DNA from 2 places in the Rhizobium sp. 268 genome. Region 1 is predicted to be linked to the other one. Evidence: riboswitches for the same ligand, from Rfam matches in the RefSeq annotation. Region 1 holds a riboswitch; the other holds the start of a gene.
The links. Region 1 has a riboswitch for cobalamin ahead of bluB (5,6-dimethylbenzimidazole synthase). Riboswitches for the same ligand answer to the same signal wherever they lie in the genome.

Region 1 (4,484 bases):
CCCCGATCTTGAGGTCGACGGCGAAATGCATGGCGAAAGCGCCATCACCGAAGCACTGCGCAAACGCGTCATGCCGGATACGACATTGCACGACGAGGCGAACCTGCTGGTCTTCCCAAATCTCGACGCCGCCAACATCACGCTCGGCGTGGTCAAGTCGATGACGGACGGCCTGCATGTCGGCCCGATCCTGCTCGGCACCGCCCTGCCCGCCCACATCCTGGCGCCTTCAGTCACCTCCCGCGGCGTCGTCAACATGGCCGCCCTCGCCGTCGTCGAGGCATCGCAGCCGGCGTAAGCCGGTTGCCGCCAACGTCAGCCATCGGCTATCGACAGGCGTCCCCTATCCGCGAGCGCGTCCGCGCGCTCGTTGCCGGCAATCCCCGAATGTCCCTTGCACCAGGCAATGGTCACCAGGGCGTTTTGGGATAGCTGAAGATCGACGGCTTTCCAGAGGTCCGCATTGTCGATCGTTCGCCGTCGCCCATGTCCATTCGGGCTGCTTTTCTTCCAGCCGTTGTTCTTCCAGATATGTCGGCGGCTGTTGCAGCCTTTGACGGCATAGACGGAATCGGACCAGATGATCGCGGGTTCTCCGGCTGTTTGGCTGTTGATCCACATGGCGGCCCTGAGAACGGCGGTCAATTCCATGGCATTATTGCTGGAATCGTCGACGCCACCGAAGTCGGAGGCGATTTCCACCGCATCGCGATAAGCGACAAACGACCAGCCTCCATGCCCGGAACCGGGCTCATAACAACCGTCCGCGAAGAGGTGAAGGCCGTGTTGGGCTTCCGTCACGCCTGATGTCGGTGCAAAGGAAGGGATCTCGTCGGGGATGCTTGTCATTTTCACCGCGTCTCTGGCGATTGCTGGATAAGATCAGGAAAATACGCTAATATTTTCTTTGAGCTTATTAAGAGAAATCCGTTAAGGGAAAACGCGCGGCCGATTGAAGTCGCATTCGACCCACCGACCGTTTGCTCATTCCGGGACGACGCCGTGAAACGCCGAAACCTGTCTCTCGCCCTTCTCCTCGCCTTCGCAGCGCCCGCCGTCGCGCAGACCAATGCCATCTGTGAGGACCTGCGCGGCCGTCTCGCCGACCTGCCGCGCTCGATCGGCAATGGCAACGGCCCGGAAGCACGCCAATATGCCAGTGCCATGGCCGAGCAGAACCTCGAGCTTCGCAAGGTGCGTAACGATCTGCGCAACTACGGCTGCACCTCGGGCAGCATGGTGGTGATCGGCGGCGAGAATGCCGATTATTGCACCGAGCTGTCGCAGGCCGAAGGCCGGATGATCGACAATATCGCTTATCTCCAGGACCGCCGCAACGAGCTGGCCGGCCGGAACGGCGCCGATGACGACCGCCGCGAACTGATGGCCGCGCTCGACAGCAACGGCTGCAACAGCGAGAACTTCTATGCGCCTTCCGAGCGCAATGCCAACGACCCTGCCCCGAGCGTCGAGGAGCAGGCGATGCGTTCGGACACTTTCATTCCGCTCGGCGGCAAAGAGGCCGATCCGCGCTACGGCCTGCCGCGGGCCGATATGCTGTCGCCGGTCAGCACCATCTGCGTGCGCAGCTGTGACGGCGGCTTCTTCCCGATCAGTTCAAACACCACCTCGGTCGATTTCGGCCGCGACGCCCAGACCTGCGCCAAGATGTGCCCCGGCATCGAAACCCAGCTTTTCTATCGCGACGTGACGAGCACGGAAGCCTCGAACATGATCTCGGTCGCAACCGGCACGCCCTACAGCGCCATGAAGAACGCCTTCGCTTACAAAAGCCGCGCGCCCGGCGAGAAAAACGCCTGTGCCTGCAATCTCACCGCCTATTACGACGAGATGCGCGGCAAGCAGGCGATAAGCCAGCCGCCGCCACAGGGCTCGATCACCACCATCCGCACCAATCCGCCGGCGAAGGATACAGCGGCCGCCGCCGCGCCGCAGCCATCGGTTCCAGAGCGTCCCTACGACCCCACGCAGAACAAGGTCCGCCAGGTCGGCCCGCAATTCCTCGCCGGCGACCAGGGCTCGATCGACCTTGCCAATCCTGCCGCACCTGGCCCGCAGCCGCAGCAGCAGTGATCGCTACCTCTCGTTCCTTCCCCAGCCATCGTGGAAGACGAGTTCCTCAAGCGGTAGCCGCTGCCGCCAGCCTTTGACCGAGAGTTCCGGCTGGTCGTAGAGCCGGTCGACGAAACCGGCGCAGAGCCAGGCAACCGCTTCGATATGCTCGGGGATGCCGAGAATGGTCTTCAGGTCGGCTTCGTGAAAGATGCTGACCCAGCCAATGCCGATCCCTTCGGCGCGGGCCGCCAGCCAGAGATTCTGGATGGCGCAGACTGTCGAATAGCTGTCCATTCGCGGATTGTGCGTGCGCCCCAGCACCACGCTGCCGCTGCGGGTGGGATCGCAGGTTACGCAGATACCGAGCGGCGCCTCCACGATGCCTTCCAGCTTGAGGGAGCGATAGACCTGCCGCCGCTCGCCCTCAAACATCAATGCCGCTTCCTCGTTGGCCTTGGCAAAGGCATCGCGGATGCGCGCTCGCACCGTTGGACTTCTCACCAGAATGAAATTCCACGGCTGCATGAAGCCGACGGAGGGTGCGTGGTGCGCGGCGGTCAGCAGCCGTTCCACCACGTCGTCGGGCAAGGGCTCGGGCAGGAACTGGCTGCGAACGTCGCGCCGCGTCATGATCGCGTGATAGACGGCCTCGCGTTCGGCCAAGGAAAAACCGGACGCCACGGACAGGGCATCCTCATCAAAGGGTCGCATCGTCAAATCCCCAACAACGCAACCGCCCGCCGTCCGCGCGGGTTGGGTCTATCTTGCCAGGCCGGTCTTCTGACTTGGCGTCATCCGTCTGCCGCAGCCTTCCCGGCGAAAGCCAGTGGCATGATAAAGCGGCAAACGTCGGCCTTACAGCGTTGGGCACGTTTCGGTCTCGCACCGAATTCCCGATTCTCCCGCTTGAAAAGCGGGCACCTGACGGCGCATCTATTTCAGCAAACCGGCCCTGCGGCAAGCGGCCTCATGCCGCATTCACCCGTATGTGACATCGATCGCGTGGACAGGTGTGCATCGCTGCCGTAGAACCGAACAGATCCTAACCGACGCCTGTGGCGCCGCAATTTTCCTCTTTGCACCCAGTTGCCCGTGCCCCGCCTGACACCCATGATCCTTGCGGTCGCCCTGTTCATGGAACAGATGGATTCGACCGTCATCGCCACCAGCCTGCCGGCGATCGCAGCCGATATCGGCACCTCGCCGATCGCGCTGAAGCTTGCCGTCACCAGCTATCTCGTGGCACTGGCGATCTTCATCCCGATCAGCGGCTGGATGTCGGATCGTTTCGGCGCGCGCAACATCTTCCGTATGGCGATCTTCGTCTTCATGATCGGCTCAGTCGCCTGCGCCTTTTCCAATTCGATTGCGGCCTTCGTCGTCGCGCGGCTGATCCAGGGCGCCGGCGGCTCGATGATGACGCCGGTCAGCCGTCTGCTGCTGGTCCGGGGAACGCCGCGCCACGAACTCGTCGATGCCATGGCCTGGCTGACCATCCCCGCGCTGATCGGCCCGATCATGGGGCCGCCGATCGGTGGTTTCCTCACCACCTATCTCACCTGGCACTGGATCTTCTGGATCAATGTCCCGATCGGCGTGCTCGGCATCATCCTCGTCACGCGTTTCCTGCCGGCGGTCGAGCCTCGCAGTCCACGGCCGATGGATTTTCCGGGCTTCTTCCTTTGCGGCATCGGCTTTTCTGGCTTCGTCTTCGGCCTGTCGGTGATCAGCCTGCCGGCCGTGCCTGTCATCTACGGCTATGTCACGGTGGCCGTCGGCATCCTTGCCGGCCTCCTCTATCTCCTGCATGCCCGCCGCGCGCCCTATCCGCTGCTCGATCCGAAAATGTTCCGTTATCCGATGTTCCGGGCGGCGATCCTCGGCGCCTCGAATTTCCGCATGGGCCTCGGCGCCCTGCCCTTCCTGATGCCGCTGATGCTGCAGCTCGGCTTCGGCCTGACGCCGCTGCAATCGGGCTCGGTCACCTTCGTCAGCGCGCTCGGCTCCATGGGGTCGAAATTTGCCGCTTCGCGCACCTTCAATGCCTTCGGTTTCCGCACCGTGATATCGATCACCACCTTGCTGGCGGCAATCTTCCTCGGCATCAACGGCCTTTTTACCAGGGAGACGCCGCTGCCGCTGATCATGGCCTGCCTGCTGATCGGCGGCCTGTTCCGCTCCATGGCCTTCTCAGGCGTCAACGCCATGGCCTTCGGCGATGTCGGTGAGGCCGACAGCAGCCAGGCGACCGCGATCAACGCCGTTGCCCAGCGTATATCCATGGCAATGGGTGTGGCGATCGCCGGCGGCATCCTCGAAATTTCGAGCAGCCTCCACGGCGGCAGGCTTCTGGTCTCGGATTTTCACACCGCCTTCTTCAGCGTCTCGGCGATTTCGGCGCTGGCCTG
Region 2 (4,484 bases), 290 kb from region 1:
GGCGCGACGGAGTGCCAAGCGACTATTCTTGCGCTCGGCAATATACTTGTGAGATTGTACCGATATACATGCGATACTGCCGATGCAGGCAGCGCGGGGGCTTCGATGACATCCGTAAGGGTCAATGAGCTGATATCGGTGGCGGGGCAGCCCGATGCCGCCGGTTTTGCTGCTTTTGCGGCGGACGGTTTTGCCGGCGTCATCAATGCCCGGCCGGATGGCGAGGAGCCGGGGCAGCCGGGCGATGCGGCGGAAAAGGCTTCTGCCGCTGCCGTGGGGCTCGCCTACAGCTTCGTGCCGGTGAAAGGGCCCGAGATTACCGAGGCCGATATCCGCGCCTTCCAGAGGGCGATGATGCAAGCAAACGGGCCGGTCGTCGCTCATTGCAAGAGCGGCACCCGGGCGTTGACGCTCTATGCGCTCGGAGAGGTGCTTGACGGGCGGATGCAGCCCGGGGACGTCGAGGCCTTCGGTCAAAACCTCGGCTTCGATCTTGCCGGCGCGCGCCGCTGGCTGGAAAAGCGGGCAGGGCAGGCGGCTGTCGTGAAGGCTTTCTTCGAACCCCGCACTTGCAGTGTGCAATATGTCGTTTCAGACCCGGTAACGAAACGCTGCGCCATCATCGACCCGGTGCTCGATTTCGACGAAATGTCGGGTGCGACGGGAACGGCCAATGCCGATGCCATCCTCGCGCATATCGACAGCGAAGGGCTGACGGTCGAGTGGATCCTCGACACGCATCCGCATGCCGACCATTTCTCCGCCGCGCACTATCTCAAAGGAAAGACCGGCGCGCCGACGGCGATCGGCGCCCATGTCACCGACGTGCAGGTGCTCTGGAAGGAAATCTACAACTGGCCGGCACTCGAAACCGACGGCTCGCAATGGGACCGGCTGTTTGCTGATGGCGACACTTTCGAGATCGGCGGGCTTAGAGCCCGCGTGATGTTCTCGCCCGGCCATACTCTTGCCTCGGTGACCTATGTGATCGGCGACGCCGCCTTCGTGCACGACACCGTGTTCACGCCGGATACCGGCACGGCGCGCACGGATTTTCCCGGCGGCAGCGCCAGCGCTCTCTGGCACTCGATCCAGGCGATCCTGTCGCTGCCCGAGGAGACCCGGCTCTTTTCCGGCCACGACTATCAGCCTGGCGGCCGTCACCCGCGCTGGGAAAGCACGGTAGCCGCCCAGAAGCGCGCCAATCCGCATATATCAGGCATCGACGAAGCCGGCTTCGTGGCGCTGCGCCAGGCGCGCGACCGCACGCTGCCGAAACCGAAGCTGATGCTGCATGCGCTGCAGGTCAACATCCGCGGCGGGCGGTTGCCCGAACCGGAGGCGAACGGGCGACGGTATCTGAAGATTCCGCTGGATGCGTTGTAGGAACGCAGGGAGCAGCGTTGCGGCGTGCTTCGAGGCTTCGCCCGTTCGGGCTGCGCACCTCAGCATGAGGGAGGTTGGTGGATGCCGCGCCCACGACAGCGGGAATAGTAGGATGCTTAAGAGAGCTCCATCCTGGGGATGAGAATGCTGGCATCATACCGGCCAACAGCGCTCCGACGTTCCGTCTCCATATTTCGCCCACCAAACCCAATCTTCCGCAATAATGATTGACGTCGTGCGGGCGGGCGACGTAACTGGCGGTGACGGTTCCCTGAAGATGACTCCAAGGGGATTAATAGGGAACACGGTGAGGACGACCCAGTAGGGACCGAGACCGTGGCTGCCCCCGCAACTGTAAGCGGATTGTCGATCATCTCAGCTGTGGCCAGCGACTGGCCATCTCTGAAGGGCTTATGGCCCTGCCACTGCGATATATCGCGGGAAGGCGGATGAACGACTTATATCCGCAAGCCAGGAGACCTGCCGTCAATCACGATCCAATCAACCGGGCGGGGATGCCCGGATAAGGAACAGACATGATTGACCTTCTGAACCTTCGCCGAATTTCGGCATGCATCCGTCTCGATTGGGCCTCCTGCGGCTAGCGCGCGCGTCAGCGTGCCTTCGGCCGCGCGTGCGGCATAACCGTGCTTTTTCCTTCAATCGAGGTTTTTCATGCGCCAGATTCTCGCCACCATGACATTTGCCTTCGGGCTGATCGGCCTTGCGGCACCGAGCCTTGCTGCCACCCAATATCCTTTGACCATCACCAATTGCGGTGAGCAGGTGACTTTCCAGAAGGCGCCGTCGAAGATCGTTTCGATCGGCCAGGGAATGACCGAAATTCTTTTCTCGCTCGGCCTTGCCGACAAGATCGCCGGCACGGCCGTCTGGGTCGGTCCCGTGCTGCCGCAATATGCCGCGGCGAACAGCAGGATAAAGCGTCTCGCCGACAATGATCCGAGCTTCGAATCCGTCGTCGGACAGGAGCCCGACCTGGTGGCGGCCGAGTTCGAATGGCATGTCGGCGCGCAGGGCTCCGTCGGCAAGCGGGAGCAGTTTCAGGATCTCGGGATCAATACCTATCTTTCGCCGGCCGATTGCGTCGCCAAGGTCAACACCGATGGCGGCGACGGTGTGCGCAAGGAGCTGTTCACGATGGCGCTGATCTATCGCGAAATCGCCGAACTCTCAGAGATCTTCGACGTGAAGGAGCGCGGCGATGCGCTGATTTCCGAGCTGAAGAAGCGCGAGGCGGATGCCGTCGCCTCGATATCAGCCGCATCGGGCAAGAGCCTGCCCATCGTCTTCTGGTTCTCCAGCAAGGAAGTCAACGGCGACGCCTTCATTGCGGGCAAGAACAGCGCGCCTGCCTATATACTGAAGGCGATCGGCGCCAGGAATGTCGTCACCACCGAGGAGGAATGGCCGCTGGTCGGCTGGGAAACCATCGCCCAGGCGAACCCGGCCGTCATCGTGCTCGCCACCATGGACCGGCGCCGCTACGCCGCCGACGATCCGAAGGTCAAGATCGATTTTCTCGAGAACGACCCCGTGACCAAGGAACTCGATGCCGTCAGGAACAGGCACTTCGTGATGATGGACGCGCAATCGATGAACCCAACGATCCGCACGATCGACGGCATCGAGACCTTGGCGAACGGCATCAAATCCTTCGGCCTCTCGCAGTGAAGGCAGCGTCGGTCAGGAAACAAGGATGGTGGGCGCTCGCCGCGCTCACCATTTCAGCCCTTCTCCTTCTCGGACTGATGATCAGCCTTGCCGTTTCGATCGGCGAGATCGCGATCCCGCTGGCGACAACGGCGGAGGCCGTCTCCAACCGGCTGTTCGGAACGCAGTTCGAACTCAGCCGCATCCACCAGGGCATCGTCTGGGATTATCGTCTGAGCCGGGCGCTGGTTGCGGCCAGCGCCGGCGCGTCGCTCTCGCTCTGCGGCGCCGTGCTGCAGGCGCTGCTGCGCAATCCGCTGGCCGAACCCTATGTGCTCGGCATCTCCGCCGGCGCCTCGACGGGAGCCGTCTGCGTGATGATCCTCGGCCTCGGCTACGGTGTTCTTGGCCTTTCCAGCGGCGCCTTCATCGGCGCGGTCATTGCCTTTCTGCTGGTCGGCTTCCTGGCGACGGGTGCGGGAGGAACCGGCGAACGCATCATCCTGTGCGGCGTCGCCGGTTCGCAGCTCTTCACTGCGCTGACCTCCTACATCGTGACGACATCGGCGAATGCCGAGCAGGCGCGGGGCATCCTGTTCTGGCTTCTGGGTTCGCTCAGCGGCGTGCGCTGGCCGGATGTCTATCTCTCGGTGCCGATCGCGCTCACAGGTTTCGTCATCTGCATGGCCCATGTCAGGGCGCTCGATGCCTTCGCCTTCGGTACGGATGCGGCGGCCTCGCTCGGCATTGCGGTGCGCCGCGTCCAGATCCTGCTGTTCGGCCTGACAGCGGCGATGACGGCAAGCGTCGTCAGCATGGTCGGCTCGATCGGCTTCGTCGGCCTGGTCATTCCCCATGCCGCCCGCTTCCTCGTCGGGCCGGGCCATCGGCGGCTGCTGCCGGCAACAGCACTCGGCGGCGCGATCTACATGGTCGGCGCCGATATCGTCTCGCGCATCATCATCCCACAGCAGGTCCTGCCGATCGGCGTTGTTACGGCGCTCTTCGGCGCGCCAGCCTTTGCCGTCATCCTCTATCGCGTGCGGAGGAGCGCATGAGCATTACGATCGACGCGGTGAGTTTCGCCGCAGGCGACACGGTCATCGTCAACGGCGTCAGCCTGACGGTGGCAAAGGGCAAGGTGCTCGGTCTGCTCGGGCCGAACGGGTCCGGCAAATCGAGCCTGCTGAGGCTGATCTGCCGGCTGCGCAAGGTCCGCAGCGGCGTCATCCGGCTGGGCGACGACGATATCGCTTCGCTGTCGCGCGCCGCCCTTGCGCGGCGCATCGCCTTCGTCGAGCAGCAATCGACGACCGAGACGCAACTGACCGTGCGCGACGTGGTGCGGCTCGGCCGCACGCCGCATCGCGGGATGCTTGCGCCCTTCGGCGCGGAGGATGATGCCGCGGTCGAGGAGGCGCTGTTGC

Region 2: linked by a shared signal. The riboswitch ahead of OS035_RS10745 (ABC transporter substrate-binding protein) and the one ahead of bluB (5,6-dimethylbenzimidazole synthase) in region 1 are both predicted to bind cobalamin.

What each region holds. Positions count from the first base shown of each region.
Region 1 is NZ_JAPPSO010000004.1:121,743-126,226, forward strand. Features, by position in the region: gene OS035_RS09270 (NADP-dependent malic enzyme) at 1-298, shown strand, start outside; gene OS035_RS09275 (ribonuclease H family protein) at 316-849, opposite strand; gene OS035_RS09280 (DUF2865 domain-containing protein) at 1,003-2,094, shown strand; gene bluB (5,6-dimethylbenzimidazole synthase) at 2,098-2,787, opposite strand; cobalamin riboswitch at 2,830-3,016, opposite strand; gene OS035_RS09290 (MFS transporter) at 3,187-4,484, shown strand, end outside.
Region 2 is NZ_JAPPSO010000004.1:410,462-414,945, reverse strand. Features, by position in the region: gene blh (bifunctional sulfur transferase/dioxygenase Blh) at 106-1,386, shown strand; cobalamin riboswitch at 1,634-1,888, shown strand; gene OS035_RS10745 (ABC transporter substrate-binding protein) at 2,062-3,078, shown strand; gene OS035_RS10740 (FecCD family ABC transporter permease) at 3,075-4,115, shown strand; gene OS035_RS10735 (ABC transporter ATP-binding protein) at 4,112-4,484, shown strand, end outside.